Regions from separate parts of the Cellulosilyticum sp. I15G10I2 genome, predicted to be linked through region 2. Evidence: a T-box and tRNA genes for the amino acid it is inferred to sense, from the RefSeq annotation. Region 2 holds a T-box; the other holds one or more tRNA genes.

Region 1 (6,353 bases), on a different contig from region 2:
CACTTGTCGGACCAAATGGTGTAGGCAAAACTACATTATTTAGGATGATCCTTAATAAGTTAGCACCTTCTAGCGGTACTATTAGTTTGGGCGCTAATGTAATTGTTGGCTACTATGACCAAGAACATATGAACTTAAATACCAATCATACCATTATGGAAGAAATACAACTTGCTTTTCCTGAACTTAAAAACGGTGAGATTCGTAATGTACTGGCTGCCTTTTTGTTCACTGATGACGACGTATTTAAAAGCATTGCTACTTTAAGTGGTGGCGAACGCGGACGGGTTGCCCTTGCTAAGATTATGCTTTCAAAGGCTAATTTTCTTATCCTCGATGAGCCTACCAATCATTTAGATGTTCTTTCAAAGGAAATCCTTGAAAATGCTATTAACAACTACGAAGGTACTGTCCTTTATGTTTCTCATGATAGGTATTTCATCAACCAAACTGCAACCAAGGTCGTTCATATGAGCGCAAATAGTATGACAGAGTATCTTGGCGATTACGACTATTATGTTGAAAAGAAAAAGGAACGTCTGCTAATAGTTCCTGTGAGAACAGAGACATCTCTTCCCTCTACTAATAAAGAAGATTGGAAACAACAAAAAGAATATCAAGCCCAGATAAAAAAACTTCAAAATGAACTTTCAAAAACAGAAGTTCAAATTGAAGAAGCAGAAAATCAAACTGCCAAAATAGATGAACAACTATGTCTTGAAGAAATCTATACTGATTTTGTTAAATCTAGAGAGTTAATGACAGAAAAAGAACGATTAAGTGAACTTATTAAGACACTCTATGAAAAGTGGGATAATCTGAGTGTAACTTTAGATGAATTCAGTCAATAAGCTATTTTGTTTAAATGACATAAATTTATTGTCTTAAATAATTATAAATAGGTTGTCGTATCAAAAATGATTAATACGACAACCTATTCTTTATAAATGCATATTAGTAGTTACATTACGCACATGTTGATCGATAAGCTTTTCTACTTTTTCGATCTCCCTATTTTTTATGGCATTATAAATGTCTGTATGCTCCTCTAGAAGGCGTTTAGCACGGCCAGGCGTGGCAATAGACTCTTTTCTGGTTTTTTGGACGTAAGCATGAAAATCAGACAGCAGATGTTTTAAAATCTTGCTTTTAGTTGCTTTATAAATAATATCATGGAATTTATGATCTAATTCGTTAATATGATTGATATCATTTTTATTTATATAAAATTCGGTTAAAGCCAACACCTCTTCCATTTCTTCTAATTCTTCTTGGGTAATCCTTTCTGCTGCACGTCTTCCTGCAAGCCCTTCTAATCTATTGCGGATCATAAAAATATCTTGTACATCTTCATGGGTTATGCCAGAAACAACTGTCTCTTTGTTAGGAATCGAATGGACAAGTCCTTCTAATTCTAATTGTCGTATAGCTTCTCTAACAGGTGTTCGACTAACGTGAAGCTCATTTGCTATCACTGTTTCTCTAAGTACATCCCCCTCTTTATATCTTCCTTCTAAAATTGACTCACGTATCGCACTAAATACCTTCCCCCTAAGGGATGATTTATCTGATGAATCAGGCTGGTATATCACAGTTGTCCTCCTTAAACTTCATAGCACTATATGTATAATAGTATACAATACATTCTATCAAATTTTGGGTAAGATTCAATAGTTTTTTCTTTAATATTGCACCCATTTTCCCTCTAAATCTTTGTATGAAACAATACTTTGTTTCATTGTTCTATCAGTAATCAGCCACTTCTCCTGCGATATATCAATTATTGTATCCCATTCTAGTATAACCTGATACTGCCTGTTAATATATCTGTTCTCATATTCATCAAATTCTTTATTGGTTAATTCTATTGTTTCTAATACATCTGTATGTAAAAATCCTAAATTATCAATCTCCATCTGACTCGGTACAGCTGCTATTTTTGCATCCTGAATGTTTTTATTTTCAATAAACCACTGCGTAAAATTGCTCATAAAGTCTTTGCTTGTTTCTTCGTGAATATAAGCCTCTATATGCGTACATTTTTGATCTTTAATATCTTGTAAATAACTCTTATAAAAAGCTTTTATAAACTCGTCTAAATAAGCTTTGCCTGTTTGAGATAAGGTTATATCAAACACACTAAATAATCTTGTATCTTTATCTACACCTATGTTCATTTCTACTGGATCAATAAAATTATTTGGGCTAAATACTCTTAGTTTATAATTACCTTCTAACATGTTATTGAAGGAAGCAATGCCATTCGTACTATTTTTTTTAATATCATCTAGCTGCACGATCATATTTTTAGCTGTTGCTACCTCAACATTCAGAGTATTGTAGGGCAGAAAAACTTCTTTTTCATCAGGTACATTAATCACTTGATTATAAGTACTATAAATTTGATTGGGAAATTCTATCTGTATCTTGTATTTACCAGGTAGCACATTTCTTTCTATGTACATTTCATTTTCATAAGTCTCAATCTTTCTCTCATTGATATAAACAGCTGAACCTAATGGTGCATGTATTTTAACTTCTGATAATAGGAAAGGAAATTTAATACGCCACTCATTATTGATTTTCTCAAGATAAAGGGGCACCGTTTTTTCACCGCTGTTATAGATATACCTAACGTTACAAAACGCTATGTTGTTTTCTTTACTTGAAGGATCCCCTTTAAAAATAACGCTTCCTTTTTTCATTATCTCTACTAAGCTGTTCTCCCTATCATAGCTTCTTGTATAGTATTCAATAATCTGCTCTTTTGAATACCAATTAAGTTCTGGCCCATTATCAAACATCTCATAAATTTTATGATATTCCTTTTTTTCTAAATGCTTAATATACGTATCTATTTTTACTTCTGGTCCAGTATAATAACGATATAGATTCATGCCTGTCCATGTTATAGCTATTATGAATAGTATACAAAAAGTTTTAGCCATAGATGCTTTATAGCTCTGTTCTATGAGCATGTCCATCCCCCCATTTTTTTTATACTCTATTCATATGTGTTATTAATACCATTTATTACTTTTACTTAAAAATAAAATTAACAAAGCACCAATAAGATTTTCTTATTGGTGCTCATCTCTTAATTCAAAACTTGAACAATCAGTTGCCTGTATGGTACTACATAAAGCCTCCGTATGTTTAACGACTTTTATTTTATTTAACATGCAGTATCTTTCTACATTATTATTATACTTACACTCTATTACATCACACTCAATACTCATATTCATACAATCAACTCCTTGTAGTTTTATAAAAGTATTGTGTTCTTTTTTTAATCGTTTTATCCGTTTAATTATGGATTAGAATAAGTATTTAGACCCTTAAATAAGTAAGGTGCTCCTGCACTGATCCATAGAAATAATAAGCCATACCTTATCATGTCATATACTTTGTAAGGAGGAAGCATTTTTTTAACACCTACATAAATAATCAGCACTCCAAATATGCCTATAATTACCTTAAGTATTTGGATAGTCATTTTTTGAATGGGCTTAAAATGGATATATTTTTGCTCCATATACGCCCCCCATGTCATGCCCCATAAAGCAGCGACAGATTTAGTCAAATCATTCTCAATAGGTGCTATAAGCGCCGCTAGAACAAGACAGCTTACTGCCATTACATGCCATCTGCTTATAACTGCTTTTTCTCCTAAGAGCTGATTTGCAAACAAGACCGCTAGCACCCCAAATGCAATACCTCCTACCGTGTCTGCTGGCCAATGAAGGCCTAAATAGATCCTTGAAAGTGCTGTAAGCAGAATGATACATATTCCCATCAAAATACTTGCCTTAGACTTTAAAACAAGCATGCTGCCACTCCAAAAACTTGTTGCTCTTTGGGTATGTCCGCTTGGAAAAGAATACCCAGCTGTCTCTTCACTGCCTACAGGAAGAACTACCCCTTTTTCAAAAGGCCTAGGCATTTTGAAGGTCATTTTAATGACTTTGTTAAATGCATCACTTAAAAGAAGCATCCATGCAAGCCTCACACCTTTTACTTTGTCAACGCACCAATATAAACATGCAATAAGTGCTATCAAAAACAATTTATCAGCCATTATCGTAATAACTACCATAAGGGAAGTTAAGAATTCTGTTCTTATAGACTCTAAATACTGAAGGATCTGTATTTGAAAATTCATTGTAATGCTCCTTATTCTTTATTAAAACTTAAAGATATTGTACATATATATTGTATATGTATATTTTTTGATTTACAATATATATTATTCTAATTATTCATTTATTTAGAGGGAGGGATTATTATAGTCAGCCAAACTACAGTTCCAACTATCGACATTTCACCTAACTACTATTTTAAACAGGCCATGCATTTCATGTCCCAGAGAAAACTACTTGATACAATACAGCATATAGACTGTGCTATAGTCTTTAGCTCTCACTCTTGTTTTTATATTTATCAAAAAATCAAATTCCTTTTTGCACTCAATGAAACTGCTGCGTGCAGTGCATACATATTAGATCAACTTCATTTTCTTTACCAACATGCTTCTCTTTATATACTCTGCAAAGCTCTATACTATTATCAAAAGCTAAATGCACTTTCATCCGAACATTTAAAGCAGCTCTTAATAGAAAGATCCGTTCCTTACGCTTTAGCTGATGAATATCAAAATATATTAGAGTCTAAAACATCTAATCTCTTATACTATGCTAAGAAAGCTTCAAATCAGGATGATTTTTTATTATGTATTGACTATTGTACTTTAATTCTCAAAAAAAACAAGCATTCACTAGAGGCATTGTATCTAAGCGGCCAGGCTTACCATATGCTGGGTCATTTACATCAAGCATGTGAATACTATAATAAATGTATTCAAGTGGATCCCCAATATGACCTGGCTTATAATGATCTAGGACTTGCTTTAATGGAACTTGGTTCTTTTCCCGAAGCACTTGAAGCACTTAATAAAGCCAAAGCACTGCATCCAGGGAATATTGATTATTTAGCACACATCTCAGAATGTTACTACGCTTTAAAAAAATATGATCTTGCTCAGCTGACCCTTGAAAGTATTATAAAAATTTGTCCTTCTCACTTGCAAATCTATTTTAATCTCTCTTATGTGTGTAGAAAGCAAAATAAAAAACGCTTATCTAAAAAATATATGAAAATAGCCCAGAAACAGCTGAAGGCATAATTTTTTCAATAAAAAACCAGCTAAGTCTACACTTAACTGGTTTTTTGATGGGAGGAGAAGGATTCGAACCTTCGAAACTATCGTAACAGATTTACAGTCTGCCCCCTTTGGCCACTCGGGAATCCTCCCCTATTAAATTAATCAGCGCGAGACGGGACTCGAACCCGCGGCCCTCTCCTTGGCAAGGAGATGCTCTACCACTGAGCCACTCACGCATGATATTCGCTATTAATTAAGCTCACTCAAGTACTATATCAGATTTTCGACTTTGATGCAACCCCTAATCTTATTTTAAGACATATTAAACTTTTAAAAATTCATTTACTATTTTAAATACTTTTGAGATTTACATAAAAATTTATCTCTTTTTATATTTATGAGAATTTATCTGAAACACCTTATATTTTTATAGTACTTATTATATAATGACTATATTATCTATTTTATAATTTTATAAATAGAAGGAGAAGTTATCATGGATCCTCAGGTTTTTGAGAAGTATCAAATGTTTACTGAAAAAACTATCTTTGACTTATCCCAACAAGTCATAATGCTTGAAAAAAAACTGAATGTATTTACTAACTTACTTGAAATAAGTAAATATATTAATCAATACATTAAAGACCAAAATTTGTTTTCATTGATTAATGATATGTTGATTGGTGTATTTGGTGCTAAATATTCTACTATATATATTAAATCAAATAATGAATATATAGAAACAACGCCTAAAACTTTTTCTTACTCCTCTATAGAAGAAGAAAAAAAACTTATTTTGGATCATCTTGAAGAAGAGTTTATTATCAATAGTAATAAGCCTATCTATGAAACTCAAAATGCTGAAGAAAGTGTTTTCTCTTGTTTAGGGGTTCCGATCAAAGTAGATAATCGTGCGGTAGGATTTATACTTATTCAGCATAAAGAAAAAGATTATTTTTCTAAAGATCATGCAACATTTCTATCATCACTGGCTAATCATGTAGGTGTAGCTATCGAAAATAATCTCTTATATACTCAAATCAAGGAAAGTGCCTATAGAGATGGGCTTACTGGTATATTTAATAAGCGATATTTCTTTGAAACGCTTGAGGCTATCCCGCATTTAGATGAACAGAATTATACCCTTGTTATGATTGATCTAGATAACTTTAAAGTGATAAATGATACC
Region 2 (6,353 bases):
GCCTTATCGAGTTCCGCTTTGTATATAAACGCTTTTTGACTATCCAGGTAAAGCAGTTGGACATCACTCGAAAGCTCCGTATTATTTAGTAAAAGATCTTGTATCAAAGCCCTGTATGGAGTTATCCCTATTCCTCCAGCGATAAAGAGCAGCGGCTTTTGATTGTCCGTATAAAACGATCCTATAGGACCTCTCATAGCTACTTTTATCCCTGGCTGAAGACTTAATAAAGCTTGTTTATATTCACTTGGATTTTCACTGATTTTCATTGATATCTTGATGTGTCCTTCAGATGGTATTGATGCGATACTAAATGCCCTTGTAGGTTTACTAATCTTTGTATGTTCGATTGTAAATACCCCATGCTGACCAGCCTTCCAATATATTGGCTGCTCCATTTCAAAAACAAATGTGTAGATGTCTCCTGCTTCTCTATATTTTTCTTTGAGATAAATTTGATGTTTTTTAAATATCGGCAAAATATCCTTTAATAAACGCATTATCCTATTCCCCCTCTCACGATTTGGCACTTTATTTATAGGTATACACTATTCTATATAAAACATTTAATATGCTCACTTGCAAACTCATGAAAAGTTCTGGGTTTTCTCCCAGTGAGCTGGTAGAATTCATTAGTTACACGTTTGGCTGTACCCATTCTTGTCATGAAATAAAGGGCTATCGTCACATTCACATAATTTTTATCTAACCCCCTTTGCTTAATATAGCAGTTTCTATACTTCAAGAAGCTAGGTTTTGGGTATATGATTTTTTTACCAGTAACCTTACTTAAAATTTCTGCGATTTGATAATAATCTAAAGACTCTGATCCCGTTATAGTATGTGCTGTATTTTTGTACTTTTCTGACTGATGTAACAGCGTCGCTGCCGAAAGCCCAATGTCTTCGGCATCAATAAAACTTGCTTTACTCTTACCCGCCGGAATAAATATCTCATTTTTTTCTTTAATCTCTGCGGCATGAATCCCTGAGAGATTTTGCATAAAAAATCCCGGTCTGATATGGGCATATGGAATGCCTAACTTTTCAATATATTTTTCAATCTTATAATGTGGGGGTATAGTATTGTTTTCAATACCCATTAAGGATAGAAAAGAGACCAGTTTTATATGATGCGCCTTCATAGCATCAATAAACGGATACATGTCTTCTGACTTGCCAAGATGCGGGGGCCTCATTAAAAACACACGATCTACCCCTGTTAGTGCTTTATCAAATGATTTTTGATTTTCAAAGTCAAATTGTACGGCATCGACTCTATCATCAAACATCTGCTTTAACTTCTCAACGTTGGTCCCCGCTGCAACTATGCTTTCCCCCTTACTAAGTAATTCTTTTATCACATATCTTCCTACATTTCCCGATGCACCAGTTATAAGTATTTTCATTGGCTTCTAGTTTCCTTTAGTATTGTATTTGCACTTTGCAGTAATTTAAGAAATACACCAAAATCCTCAGCTCCCATTTTTTCCTTAAGAAGTGCTATGGCTTTAAAATAGTCATCATGCGTTGATGTAACTAGTTCCTGTCCTTTATCCGTAATAGAAACAGTATAACTTCTCCCATCGGTAGCCGATGGCGCCTTCACCAAATATTTTTTTCTAATCAGCTCATTAATCATCACCGTCACCGAAGGTTTGGCAATTTGAAAGAATTGACTGATCATTAATGGCGTAACAGGTTCGTCTTGTTTTTGTATATATATGAGCACCCCCATTTCACTTGATCTAATAGGCAACCCTTTTTTTATGTTCATATGCAATCTACAAAACATGCCTATTTCTTCTGCTGCCTGAATGATATTTCCCTGCATTGTAACCTCTCCTACTTTTATTTTTAGTTAGTTAACCTAACTAAATTGTATAAATTAAATGCCTTATTGTCAACTGTTTTTTAGTCTATCATCGCGAGGTTTTCCCCTGAGGCTATTAGATCTTACACTCACAAAGTTTCATACTTCCCTCTGGCATTTTCTGCCCCTCTACAAGAAAGTGTGCAAAAAACGCACACGCTTGTGAAACAGGAAAGTTTGGTCCCTTGCAAGCAAGACGCACTTTCCTGTTTCATAAAAAATCCCCTAAACACTCGCTTAGGGGAATATACTTTGCTCTTTGATTTTATGATTTTTTAAGTAGGTCTTTAATGGCTTCATCTAATTTTTCTGGTTTATAGGTTGGTGCATATCTAGCTACAACATTTCCTTCTTGATCTACAAGAAACTTAGTAAAATTCCATTTTATCTTATTGCTTAAAATACCTTTGGCTTCATGGGCTAGGAATTTAAACATCGGATGTGCATTGTCTCCATTTACATCCACCTTTTCAAACATCGTAAAAGAAACCCCATAGTTTAGCTTACAAAACTGCTCCACCTCTTCATTCGTTCCTGGATCTTGCTTACCAAACTGATTACATGGAAACCCCAAAATTTCTAATCCATCCTCTTGATAGGTCTTATATAATGCTTCTAACCCTTCAAACTGTGGTGTAAACCCACACTTGCTTGCCGTATTGACAACCAGAATCACTTTGCCTTTATAAGCGTCCATCTTAACTTCTTCACCATTCATCTTTTTTGCTTTAAAATCATAAAAGTTCATATACGTCACTTCTCCTTTTAAATTTGATTTTATTGATATCCCCTAAATCGCTTTCATTAAAAGCTGCTAAGTAAATCTACAGCACATCATTTCTCAAAATTAAGTTTTGCACAATTAATATAGTTTGATTATATAGCCATTTATCGACCTTGTCAAATGCAACTTGTTCCATAAGCTTTATTAACATACTTTTAATAAAAGGCGAAAAATTGAGGCATAAAAGTAGGGGGTCACCCCCCTACTTTCCTTAATGAAATGCATACAGCATCCTCATATTATTTTATTAATTTTATAAAACGCTTTTTACCAAGTTTCATCACATCATTAGCTATAATAACTCTATTGATATCAGCTGATACTAACTTGACCCCATTAAGCTGCACGCCTCCTTGACTTATTAAGCGGACAAATTCATTTTTGCTCTTTATACAGTTCATCTTTATAAGCTGTGGGATAATATCCGTAATCGTTACTGTATCCCCTTCAAGCAAAAGTTCTGGTATATCATCTGGAATAGCTTTCTTACTAAAGGCAGTCTCATAATATTCAATCGCTCTTTCCACCTCTTCTGATGGATGGTAGAGCGCAGTTATGATTTGAGCTAAGTGGTATTTGACATCTCTAGGGTTTTTACCTGCACTAAGATCTGCTTTGATCTGTTCTATTTCATCCGGATGCTCATCTGTAGCAAGCTCAAAGTATTTGAGTATAAGATTGTCCGGCACTTCCATTACCTTCTTAAACATTACCTCAGCAGAATCACTTACACCAATGTAATTACCAAGGCTCTTACTCATTTTTTCCACACCGTCTAAGCCTTCAAGGATTGGCATAAATATAGCAATCTGCTGCTCCTCATTGAATGTTTTTTGGAGTGTTCTGCCCATTAGGATATTAAAGGTTTGATCAGTGCCGCCCAGCTCAATATCTGCTTTTAGTTCGATCGAATCATATGCTTGCATCAGCGGGTAAAAAAACTCATGGACCCCTATAGGAATTTGGTTTTCATATCTTCTTTGAAAATCATCCCGCTCAAGAATTCTGGCAACAGTAGTCGTTGCAGCAAGCTTAACCACCTCTTCAAAAGTCAGTTTAGAAAGCCACTCACTATTAAATCGCACTTCTGTCTTATCCTTATCCAGCACTTTAAATATCTGCTCACAGTAAGTCTGTGCATTTTCCTGTACCTGTTCATCAGTAAGTGCAACCCGGCCTTTTGATTTTCCGGTAGGATCGCCAATCTTTCCAGTAAAGTCACCGATAATAATGACTGCCCGATGCCCCAGATCCTGCATTTGCTTGATCTTACGCAGCACAACCGCATGTCCTAGATGAATATCTGGTGCCGAAGGATCGAGTCCGAGTTTAATCGTTAAGGGTCTATTACTTTCACTGGACTTTTTGAGTTTTAAAAGCAACTCATCCTCACTTACAAGGGTGTGCACCCCTTTTAAAATAATTCGTATTTGTTCTTCTGGTTTTAACATATTTAACATCTCCTTGAAATATTATTTTCAATATTTGCAAGGTCTATAAGAACAAAAAACTGGCAATAAAAAAACTCGCCCTCTTGTTTTCAAAAGGACGAGATGACATCTCGTGTTACCACCCTAAGTTCATAAGTAACTCACATTACTTACCTTGTCAAGTACGTCATCAAAAGATGAGATACTCTAGCACGATAACGGGTGCCGACTTCCGTTGTAGCCTACTAAGTTAAACTGTTCGGTACACAGCTCAAAGATGTATTCACAATCCCTATCCACGCACCTCTCATCACCCGGTAACTTTCTGTCTGGCATCTTAATTGCTACTCATTCTTATCACAGCTTTTATTTCTTATACTCCGAAATGCGGCATGCCACAAATCTTCGTTATGCAGCTATTAAATTACTAGTATTATAGGCGATAATTTAGGGCAAGTCAACCTACTAAACGTGCACAAAAAATCCCATCTATGTTATTGCTGTTTCTCAATAATACTTCTATAAGCCCGATCTACATCCACAGTATCCATCCACCAAATATCACCAGCTCCACTGGTTTGACTCATGGAATCCCCTGCATCAGTAACAATAATATACATTGCCGCCACTAAAATGGTAGCTAATAACAGTGATTTAAAATATTTCATAACCAGCTTCCTTTCCTAAGTTTAAGGTGATATTAGAAAGGCAGTGTAAAAAATCTGCCGCTAAAAAAGATCTCTGCTGCAATTAAAGTAAGGATAAGATTAAAGGCTTGCCCTACTAGATAGAGTGCAAGCGGCTTACCGCCTTTTACCATACCAGCCATTTCTTTAAAGTTGGATTCCAACCCTATACTAATAAAAGCTAAAGTAAAGAAAAACTCACGGAATCCATTTGTTGTCTTCAAGCTGACATCTACTATATCTTGCGGAAGGAAGAATGAAAATAATAGTGAAGCACCGATAAACCCAAAAATAAACTTAGGCATTCTCACCCAAACTTCAGCAGGTCCTACCGTAACCTCACTTGCTGATTTTTTCTCTACGACTGTGGCAAAGAAAATAGCTATGGCAAAAGCAACCACACCAATTAAGATATTTTGTACCATTTTAATAACCGACGCAACTTCTAGTGCATCTTCCCCGAGCATAGCCCCTGCTGCAACAACTGCTCCCGTCGCATCGATTGTGCCGCCCAGCCAAGCTCCGCCAACAATCGGATCTATGCCTAGAGCATTAACAAGAGCCGGCATGCCAATCATCATAATCACTGTAAAGATAAGTGTAATAGAAATAGCAAGACTGATCTCTTCTTTTTTGGATTTAGAGGCTGTCCCTGCAGCAATGGCTGCCGATACACCACATACTGAAGTAGCCGAAGCTATCGTTATTGCTAAACCTTTACTATCTTGCATCTTTAGAACCTTTTGTGAAAACCAGTACATTGCTATAAGGACAATAGGTGTTACCACCCAAGCAACTCCAAGCCCCATAAAACCTAGTGCCAGCACACGATTAAATAAAATAGAAGCACCAAGCAGTACCAATCCTGTTTTTATGTACAATTCTGTACGAATAGCTGCTTTAATAAAATGAGGTACCTTAATCGTATTACTAATAAAGATACCAATTCCTAGTGCCCAGATTACACTATTAAAACCATAATGTCTCCAAGGGTCATAATTTCCACCGAGTTCTGCTAAGATAGCTAAAGCAAAAACAAAAGGAAATGCTATGATAAATTTTTTCAAATCATCTTTTTTGATAAATAAAATCGCCAAACCAAATAAAGCTAAACTGATGATCCCTGTTATAAAAATGCCTGATAAACTCTCAAGGGGGATAGCTGATGCAATGGTCTCTGCGCCTTTTCTTCCAGGTCCCCATCTTAGCGGCAGTGTCGGTGAAGCTATGACACCTGCAATAGAAGCTATGATAAGTATAAATCCTAACCAAACTGTCCACCAATCTTCTTTTTTCCATAATGATGAGAAGTTAACGGCTAGTTTGTTCGTGTTCGTCCACCCTTTAGGCGCTGCTGCTAAGTCAATTTCGTTCTTCATTAAAAGTCCCCCTTAGTCAAGTTAAATGTCATCCCGCATAATCCCTGTATTACATATAGGAATACTAGGTATTGTTGTTATTATATTATATGATCCCCTAACTTGTGTCAATAGTTTTTTATATTGTGACAACAAAAAAGGCCCTATCTGATTAAAGATTGAGCCTGCTTGCTTCATTAAAATATTCGTGCCTATTAGACAA

The links. The T-box of region 2 lies ahead of tyrS (tyrosine--tRNA ligase). A T-box ahead of a tRNA ligase gene usually reads a tRNA of that ligase, here a tRNA-Tyr.
Region 1: it encodes a tRNA-Tyr, which carries the amino acid that the T-box ahead of tyrS (tyrosine--tRNA ligase) is inferred to sense. The anticodon was not compared.

Annotation. Positions count from the first base shown of each region.
Region 1 is NZ_FMMP01000010.1:1,257-7,609, reverse strand. It holds gene abc-f (ribosomal protection-like ABC-F family protein) at 1-851, shown strand, start outside; gene BN3326_RS11625 (GntR family transcriptional regulator) at 942-1,592, opposite strand; gene BN3326_RS11620 (hypothetical protein) at 1,683-2,978, opposite strand; gene BN3326_RS21230 (DUF1540 domain-containing protein) at 3,081-3,248, opposite strand; gene BN3326_RS11615 (phosphatase PAP2 family protein) at 3,314-4,165, opposite strand; gene BN3326_RS11610 (tetratricopeptide repeat protein) at 4,361-5,185, shown strand; tRNA gene BN3326_RS11605 (tRNA-Tyr) at 5,234-5,314, opposite strand; tRNA gene BN3326_RS11600 (tRNA-Gly) at 5,329-5,400, opposite strand; gene BN3326_RS11595 (sensor domain-containing diguanylate cyclase) at 5,661-6,353, shown strand, end outside.
Region 2 is NZ_FMMP01000009.1:285,241-291,593, forward strand. It holds gene BN3326_RS09915 (FAD-dependent oxidoreductase) at 1-500, opposite strand, end outside; gene BN3326_RS09920 (SDR family oxidoreductase) at 554-1,408, opposite strand; gene BN3326_RS09925 (MarR family winged helix-turn-helix transcriptional regulator) at 1,405-1,833, opposite strand; gene BN3326_RS09930 (glutathione peroxidase) at 2,138-2,620, opposite strand; gene tyrS (tyrosine--tRNA ligase) at 2,896-4,107, opposite strand; T-box leader at 4,198-4,456, opposite strand; gene BN3326_RS21990 (hypothetical protein) at 4,581-4,754, opposite strand; gene BN3326_RS09940 (YeiH family protein) at 4,787-6,151, opposite strand.